Regions from separate parts of the Klebsiella sp. A52 genome, predicted to be linked through region 1. Evidence: predicted binding sites of a transcription regulator. Region 1 holds the regulator's gene; the other holds the start of a gene.
The links. The regulator PurR, encoded in region 1, represses purine synthesis genes. The targets are predictions, from matches to a motif close to CANGCAAACGTTTGCNTG.
Positions count from the first base shown of each region.

Region 2: purM (phosphoribosylformylglycinamidine cyclo-ligase) is a predicted target of PurR. The motif match lies at 1,707-1,724, and genes of this name have one in related genera.

Region 1 is NZ_CP074437.1:4,133,980-4,138,708, forward strand. Features, by position in the region: gene sodB (superoxide dismutase [Fe]) at 92-673, shown strand; gene KGA69_RS19555 (MFS transporter) at 723-1,889, opposite strand; gene KGA69_RS19560 (cytochrome bd-I oxidase subunit CydH) at 2,049-2,138, opposite strand; gene purR (HTH-type transcriptional repressor PurR) at 2,434-3,459, shown strand; gene punR (DNA-binding transcriptional activator PunR) at 3,480-4,391, opposite strand; gene punC (purine nucleoside transporter PunC) at 4,504-4,729, shown strand, end outside.
Region 2 is NZ_CP074437.1:2,729,260-2,733,988, reverse strand. Features, by position in the region: gene KGA69_RS12965 (6-phospho-beta-glucosidase) at 101-1,531, opposite strand; gene purM (phosphoribosylformylglycinamidine cyclo-ligase) at 1,781-2,818, shown strand; gene purN (phosphoribosylglycinamide formyltransferase) at 2,815-3,456, shown strand; gene KGA69_RS12950 (glycoside hydrolase family 28 protein) at 3,510-4,729, opposite strand, start outside.

The DNA of each region.
Region 1 (4,729 bases):
TCGCGACAGCGTTACACAGTAAATACTGTATTCAGGTGAATTTTCACCTAATTAATGTGAGAAAAAACAAAAAGTTATAAGGAGAGTAGCAATGTCGTTTGAATTACCTGCATTACCATATGCAAAAGACGCCCTGGCGCCGCACATTTCCGCAGAAACCCTGGAATACCATTACGGTAAGCATCACCAGGCCTACGTGACCAACCTCAACAACCTGATCAAAGGCACCGCTTTTGAAGGCAAATCTCTGGAAGAGATCGTTCGCTCTTCTGAAGGCGGCGTCTTCAATAACGCAGCGCAGGTCTGGAACCACACTTTCTACTGGAACTGCCTGGCGCCGAACGCCGGCGGTGAGCCGGAAGGCGAACTGGCCGCAGCGATTAACAAATCTTTCGGTAGCTTCGCTGATTTTAAAGCGAAATTCACCGATGCCGCGGCGAAAAACTTCGGCGCAGGCTGGACCTGGCTTGTTAAAAACGCAGACGGCAGCCTGGCTATCGTCTCCACCAGCAACGCCGGCACTCCGCTGACTACCGATGCGACGCCGCTGCTGACCGTTGATGTCTGGGAACACGCCTACTACATCGACTACCGCAATGCCCGTCCTAATTATCTGGAACACTTCTGGGCGCTGGTAAACTGGAAATTTGTTGCCGCTAACCTGGCAGCATAAAAACAAAACCGCAGCAGGATTACCCCGCTGCGGTTTTTCTTAGTGCGACTTAGTTATTCGCTAATGCTTCTTCTGGTTGCGAACGCCCGCCAAACAGCACCACCGCCAACGCCAGCCCGGCAATAATCGCCCCCATCACCGGCACAAAAGCATACCCGAGACCGCCGGATATCACCGCGCCGCCCGCCGCCGCGCCCAACGCGTTGCCGAGGTTGAAAGCGCCAATATTCACCGATGATGACAGGCCCGGCGCTTCGTGCGCCACGCGCATTACCCGCATCTGCAGCGGCGGAACGACCGCGAAGGTTGCCGCGCCCCACACGACCATGCTGACGGCAGCACCCAGTTGCGATTGCGCCAGCAGCGGAATAGCCAACATGATGGCAATCAACAACAGCAGGAATCCTTTCAAAGTGCCGGAGACTGAACGGTCGGCAAACTTACCGCCCAGATAGTTGCCAAGCGAGAAACCGACGCCGATTAATACCAGCATGGCGGTAACAAACAGCGGTGAAGCGTTGGTGATGGTATGCAGTACCGGAGAAATGTAGGTATACAGCGTGAACATTGCCCCGGCGCCCAGCACGGTGGTCAACAGCGCAGAGAGTACCTGAGGCCGCATTAATACCGACAGCTCGCGCTTCACGTTCGGACGCTCGCCGGCGCTACCTTTCGGCAGGGAGAACCACAGGCTTACCATCGCAATTAACCCCAGACCCGCCGTGGCCAGGAACGACATTCGCCAGCCGATGGTTTCACCAAGCCAGGTGGCAGCCGGTACGCCGCCGATATTGGCAATGGTCAGCCCCATAAACATGGTCGCAACCGCGCTGGCCTGTTTGTGTTTTGGCACCACGCTTGCGGCAACGACCGAGCCAAGGCCAAAGAACGCGCCATGATTGAGGCTGGTGATAATGCGCGACAGCAGTAGCGTCGTGTAATCCGGCGCAATAGAAGAGAGCACGTTGCCGAGGGTGAAGATCCCCATCAGGAAGATCAATGCATTGCGGCGAGCGCGATGCGACAGCAGTAACGTCATTAACGGCGCGCCGACCATCACGCCAATGGCATAGGCGCTAATCAGCATCCCCGCGGCCGGAATAGAAACATCTACGCCTTTGGCGATAACCGGCAGTAATCCCATCGGGGAAAACTCAGTGGTACCGATACCAAAGGCACCGATCGCCAACGCGAGTAAGGGAAAGTTGATTTTCATTCAGAGACTCCATCAGGCCGATTCAGGACACGGCATTACATCAGAAGCCAAAAGCATGACATCAATCACAGAAAAACAGAAGTAAACGAAATGACAAAAGATTTTTGCAGATCTGCTAATAATGGCGGGATAGGAGGGGAAGCCCCCTCCCTGCTGGAATCAGTGCAGTACCGCGGTCAACGCGGCGGCGACGATCAGACCCAGAACAATAACCGTCGTTGTCAGCGAAAACTTTAAATTTGTGTCCATCAATTTTCTCCCCTGATTATCCCCACATAGAAAGTGAGCTTGCTCATTTTTGCACAAAAATATGCAAAAATCTTCCCGGATTTAGAGTGATGCACATTTTTGCTCTTCCCCTTTGCCGCGAGATAGGACAAAATCCCACGCTAATTTGAAAGCGTATCGGCCATTGACCCCTTCCTGTCGTTCTGTGTCGTTTTCCCAGGTGTTGCAATGTTGATCATTGTATACAGGGTGTGTATAGGCAAACGTTTACGTATCGATAATCAGACGATCAGGTCAAGGTCTGGAGTGAGAAGTAATGGCAACTATTAAAGATGTAGCGAAACGCGCAAACGTTTCCACTACAACTGTATCACATGTGATTAACAAAACCCGTTTCGTGGCGGAAGAGACGCGCAATGCGGTGTGGGCGGCAATTAAAGAACTCCACTATTCGCCAAGCGCCGTGGCTCGCAGCCTGAAAGTCAATCACACTAAATCGATCGGTCTGCTGGCCACCAGCAGCGAAGCGGCCTATTTCGCTGAAATTATCGAATCCGTAGAAAAAAGCTGCTTCCAGAAAGGCTATACCCTGATTCTGGGCAACGCCTGGAACGATCCGGAAAAACAGCGCGCCTACTTGTCTATGATGGCGCAAAAGCGCGTTGACGGCCTGCTGGTGATGTGTTCCGAGTACCCGGAGTCCGTACTCAGTATGCTCGAAGAGTATCGTCATATCCCGATGGTGGTGATGGACTGGGGTGAAGCCAAAGCGGACTTTACCGACTCGGTTATCGATAATGCCTTTGAAGGCGGCTATATCGCCGGCCGTTACCTGATTGAACGCGGCCATCGTGAAATTGGCGTTATTCCGGGCCCGCTTGAGCGTAACACCGGTGCCGGACGCCTGGCAGGCTTCATGCAGGCAATGAAAGAAGCGCATATCAATGTGCCGGAAAACTGGATTGTTCAGGGCGACTTTGAACCGGAATCCGGCTACCGCGCCATGCAGCAGATCCTCAATCAGCAGCACCGCCCAACCGCCGTGTTCTGCGGCGGCGACATCATGGCGATGGGCGCTATCTGCGCCGCCGACGAAATGGGCCTGCGCGTACCGCAGGACATTTCGCTGATCGGCTATGATAACGTGCGTAACGCCCGCTACTTCAGCCCGGCGCTGACCACTATACATCAGCCAAAGGACTCGCTCGGGGAAGCGGCATTCAATATGCTGCTCGATCGCATTGTTAATAAACGTGAAGAGTCGCAGTCCATTGAGGTACATCCGCGTCTTATCGAGCGCCGCTCGGTTGCCGACGGCCCGTTCGTCGATTATCGCCGCTAACGCCCTCCCCCCGGCGCCGGTTATTCCGGCGCCCGCAACCACTCCCGATTCAACGTTTCGCTGTCGCCAAGATAGTCAAGTAGCCAGCTCAAAGCGGGTGAGGCATCGCTTTGTTGCCAGGTCAGGCAGCAGGCGGCATCCGGGAATGGGTTTTCCAGCGTTAAGGCCGTCCACTCCCCGCTATCAATATGCGGGCGGGCAAAGTGGCCTGGCACCATCCCGACGCACAATCCTGCTGAAAGACAGGTGGCTGAAGATTCCCAATCCGGCACCACCACCCGCTTCTGGTTATCCAGCAGCCAGGTTGTGCGCTTCGGCAGCGAGCGTGAGGTATCTTCGCGCACCAGTGACGGCCAGTTGCGCAACACGTCATCGCTGAGCGGCCCTTCCATCTGCGCCAGCGGATGGCTGCTGGCGACGACACAATGCCAGTTCAGCATCCCCATATCGCGGAAAGCGTAACGCCCGCCCACCGGAATCGAACGCGTCGCGCCAATAGCTAATTCTACCCGCCCATCGGCTAACGCATCCCAGACGCCGTTGAAAACTTCCTGAAAAACGATCAGTTCGACATCGCTAAAATGGCGATAAAAATCAACAATCATCTGGCGCATCCGCGCCGGTTTAACGATATCGTCCACCGCAATCGACAGCTGGCCACGCCAGCCGTTAGCAATCTGCTGGCACTGCTGGCGGGTGATCTGCATTTTTTTGATAACAGAACGTCCTTCCTGCAAAAACCAGTGCCCGGCGGGGGTCAATTCAACATCACGATGGCGACGTTCAAAAAGCGGAACCGCAAGCCACTCCTCCAGTTGTCGCACCGTATAGCTCACCGCCGAAGGTACGCGGTGCAACTCCTGCGCCGCGGCGCTGAAACTCCCGTTACGCGCCACAGCATCAACCACTTCTAAGGAATATTCAGACCACATATTCTGCCTGCAAAATTTTTGAATGCATGTGACAAATAATAGCGTTTCACAAGGCGGATTACACTCCCTACACTCTGCGGCATCGTACCTGCATCAGTAGAAAGAGAACGTTATGCAACAACCTGGGAAAGGATTTTTAGTGTGGCTGGGCGGCCTGAGCGTGCTTGGCTTTCTGGCCACCGACATGTATCTACCGGCCTTTGCCGCCATTCAGCAAGACCTCAACACCTCTGCCGCATCGGTTAGCGCCAGCTTGAGCTTATTCCTCGCGGGCTTCGCGATCGGCCAGCTGTTCTGGGGGCCGCTGTCGGACCGCTATGGTCGGAAACCGATTCTGC
Region 2 (4,729 bases), 1.4 Mb from region 1:
ACAAAGTGATTTATGGATTGTTACACATTATAAAACAAACAAAAAAAGCCGGAGGTTCCCCTTCGGCTTTTATCTTTGACAACGCTACGCTTGTTGGCACCTACAGGTTTTCGCCGTTACTGGCAATAACCTGCTGATACCAGGCAAAAGATTTTTTCCGGCTGCGGGCCAACGTACCGCGACCTTCGTTATCTTTATCAACAAAGATAAATCCATAGCGCTTTTTCATTTCCCCGGTACCGGCGGAGACCAGGTCGATGCAGCCCCACGGGGTATACCCCATCAGGTCGACGCCATCTTCCACCACCGCTTTTTTCATTTCGGCAATATGGGCGCTGAGATAATCGATACGATACTGGTCGTCCACGCTGCCGTCCGCTTCACGCACGTCAATGGCGCCAAAGCCGTTTTCAACGATAAACAGCGGCAGTTGATAATGATCCCAGAACCAGTTGAGCGAGTAGCGCAGGCCAACCGGGTCAATCTGCCAGCCCCAATCCGATTTCTTCACGTACGGGTTGGAGACCAGGCTGGTGCTTTCGTCGTAATCCAGGTGCGGATTATCGTCAGTCGCTTTGGTGGCGAAGGACATATAGTAGCTAAAACCAATATAGTCGACACAGCCCTCTTGTAACGCCCGGCGGTCGGCGTCGGTAATATCCAGCGTAAAACCGCGGCGCGCGAAGTAGTTGAGCAGATGTTGCGGATAGCGACCGCGTACATGCACATCGGTAAACCAGTAACGACGATGCATGGCGTTCATCGCCATCATCATGTCGTCCGGCGCGCAGGTGAGCGGATAGATAGGACACATCGCGATCATACAGCCAATCTGCAGCCCCGGATTAATCTCGCGTGCCGCCTTTACCGCCAGCGCACTGGCGACTAGTTCATAATGGGCGGCCTGGAACATCACCGGTTCACGGTCTTCGCCGGGCTGATACTTCAGGCCCGAGTTGGTAAAGGGGGCGAAATCTTCATGGAAGTTGGCCTGGTTGTTGATCTCGTTAAAGGTCATCCAGTACTTCACTTTGTGCTGATAGCGGGTAAACACTACCTTCGCGAAGCGGACAAAGAAATCAATGAGTTTACGGTTGCGCCAGCCGCCGTATTCAGTCACCAGGTGGTAAGGCATCTCAAAATGGGAGAGCGTGATCACCGGTTCGATACCATATTTCAGGCACTCGTCGAACAGATTGTCATAGAATTGCAGGCCCGCTTCATTGGGCTCCAGTTCATCACCCAGCGGAAAAATGCGCGTCCAGGCAATTGAAGTACGGAAACACTTAAATCCCAGTTCGGCAAACAGCGCTACGTCTTCTTTATAACGATGATAAAAATCAATTGCCTCATGGTTGGGATAGTTATGACCAGGCAGTACGCCGTCGGTGATCGTACGCGGCACCCCGTGGGCGCCTGCGGTCATCACGTCAGCAACGCTAACCCCCTTCCCTCCTTCTTGCCAGCCGCCCTCAAGCTGATGCGCCGCTACCGCGCCGCCCCACAGAAAACCTTCTTTGAATCCGGACATATACTCTCCCTATAGACGATCGTTATGCGCTTTTCACCAAACAGAAACCGGTTTCATTGGCATAATGATCATTCATTAAAGGCGAGGCAAGCAGAAGACTGTACCCGGTTTCATTTTCGTGAACAGTATCAAATTTGCTCATCTGTAAGCCGTTTTAAATCGAGTGTAAAGCAGGCTCGCAAACGTTTGCTTTCCCTGTTAGAATTGCGCCGATTTTTCTTGCTACCGCAAACGCGTGGAGACTTCGCAGTGACCGATAAAACCTCTCTCAGCTATAAAGATGCCGGCGTGGATATTGATGCAGGCAACGCTCTCGTCGACCGTATTAAGGGCGTGGTGAAGAAAACCCGTCGCCCGGAAGTGATGGGCGGACTGGGCGGATTCGGCGCGCTGTGCGCTCTGCCGCAGAAATACCGCGAACCGGTACTGGTCTCCGGCACCGACGGCGTCGGCACCAAGCTGCGTCTGGCGATGGACCTTAAACGTCACGACACTATCGGTATCGATCTGGTCGCCATGTGCGTTAATGACCTGGTGGTTCAGGGCGCCGAGCCGCTATTTTTCCTTGACTACTACGCGACCGGTAAACTGGACGTAGACACCGCGGCAAGCGTGATCAACGGCATCGCCGAAGGCTGCTTACAGTCCGGCTGCGCGCTGGTTGGCGGCGAAACGGCAGAGATGCCGGGTATGTACCATGGTGAAGATTATGACGTGGCCGGTTTCTGCGTCGGCGTGGTAGAAAAATCAGAAATCATCGACGGCAGCAAAGTGGCTGACGGCGACGTACTGGTCGCGCTTGCCTCCAGCGGCCCGCACTCTAACGGCTACTCGCTGGTACGTAAGATTATCGAAGTCAGCGGCGTTGACCCGCAGACCACCGACCTCAACGGCAAACCGCTGGCCGACCACCTGCTGGCGCCGACCCGTATTTATGTCAAATCGATTCTGAATCTGATTGCCAATGTCGACGTCCACGCTATCGCCCACCTGACCGGCGGCGGCTTCTGGGAAAATATCCCGCGCGTACTGCCGGACAACACCCAGGCAGTGATCGACGAGTCATCCTGGCAGTGGCCGGAAGTCTTCAACTGGCTGCAAACCGCCGGTAATGTCAGCAGCCACGAAATGTACCGCACCTTTAACTGCGGCGTCGGCATGCTGGTCGCGCTCCCGGCAGCCGAGGCGGATAAAGCTATCACCCTGCTGAACGAGCAGGGTGAAAACGCGTGGAAAATCGGTTATATCAAGGCATCCGATGCCGAACAACGTGTGGTCATTGAATGAAAAACATTGTGGTGCTGATTTCCGGTAACGGCAGTAATTTACAGGCGATTATTGATGCCTGCGCCCGGAAGCAAATCAACGGCACCCTGCGTGCGGTATTCAGCAATAAGGCCGAAGCATTCGGCCTTGAGCGCGCCCGCGAGGCCGGTATTCCGGCCTTTGCGCTCTCGCCGAAAGCGTTTGATAGCCGCGAGGCCTTCGACCGCGAGCTGATGCAGCAAATCGACGCCTTTCAACCGGATTTGGTGGTGCTGGCAGGCTATATGCGCATCCTTAGCCCAGCGTTTGTTGACCACTATCAGGGGCGCTTGCTGAATATCCATCCTTCTCTGCTGCCGAAATATCCAGGGCTGCATACTCATCGCCAGGCGCTGGAAAACGGTGATGAGGAACATGGCACCTCGGTGCATTTCGTCACCGACGAGCTCGACGGCGGGCCGGTGATCTTACAGGCTCGGGTACCGGTATTTCCGGAAGACAGCGAAGATGACGTTACCGCCCGCGTTCAGGCGCAGGAGCACGATATCTACCCGCTGGTGGTGAGCTGGTTTGTTGATGGACGCCTGCGTATGGAAGCTAACTCTGCGTGGCTGGATAATCGCAAGCTGCCGCCGCAGGGCTATGCCGCTGAAGAATAAGTTATTCTGGCCCCGGAGCAATCGCCGGGGCAACTTCTTCTCTTGTTTCCTCGCTAATTATCTCCGTTTTCCAGACATAGCGCGTTAGGGTTCCAGGCTGCCGGTAATGGGGTCGGGCGCTGATAATCAAATTCGCGCAGTGTCAGACCCGCTACGCCGTTAGCATACAGTACCGGCAAACCGCCGGGATAAGGCTCGACACCCCAAACGCGGCCGCTTTGCGGATTCAAACACCAGGCGTTATCAATCCCCATCCCGGTCGGCGACATCGGATTGCACGGCGGGCGGATATCATAAAGCCCCTGCTCCGCTGCCAGGTTCAGCTTCTGGGTTAGCTGCACGCCGTCAAACAGAATACGCCGGATCTGACCTGGCGTTTCACTATGCAGGTTTATCGCGCCTTCGCACTCGCCAACCAGCCCGCGGAACTGGATCTGTGAGATTTCGCCGGGTTCAATCGCCGGATCGCGACGGCGCGCGGAAAGGAAAACAGGGTCCGCCTCGCCCCAATGACAGGCCGGCGCGCTCACGCAATCAAAAGCAATGCTGCTAAAAATCATCCGCCGTAGCCGCCCGCCGTCGCGGGATATCAGGCCAATGCCGCGATTGGAGTCAAAGATAGTGCAGTTACTCACCAGCACATCTTCAATATCCCGCCAGGTTTCAGTACCAATTTTAAAGGCGCAGCTTTTCGAGCGCAGCGTGCAGTTAACGATGGTTACCTGACGCAACGGTCGCTGGATGCGCTCAGGTTTATCGGTGGTTTTCAAACAGATGGCATCATCCGCCGCGCTGAAATAGCTATTGGCGATATGGACCTGCTGGCAGCTGTCAATATCCAGCGCATCGGTATTAGCCATCGTCAAATCATTGTCGACGGTAACGCCGTCAACCACCACGCCCGTGCAGGAGACCAGATGGATTGTCCACATCGGGGCATGTCGTACGGTGATATTTTCCAGCCGGACGCGACGGCAATTCTCCAGCAAAATGATCCGCGGGCGCGCCCTGGCTGGCGTGCGGTAGCCCATGGCATCAACGCCACGGGAGAACCAGCCGTCAGCGCTGCCGTAAATCTCGCCGCCGCCGCAGATGGTAATATTCTGTGCATCCACAGCATACAGAAAGGCCCGATCTGAAGATTCCGCCCGGCTCAGCGCCGTCGCCTGAGCAAAGTCATCATAGTTTTCGCTAACGATAAGCTCGGCCCCCGGCGACAGCCACAGACAGGTGTTCGACCCTATCCGCAAACCGCCAAGCGCGTACCTGCCGC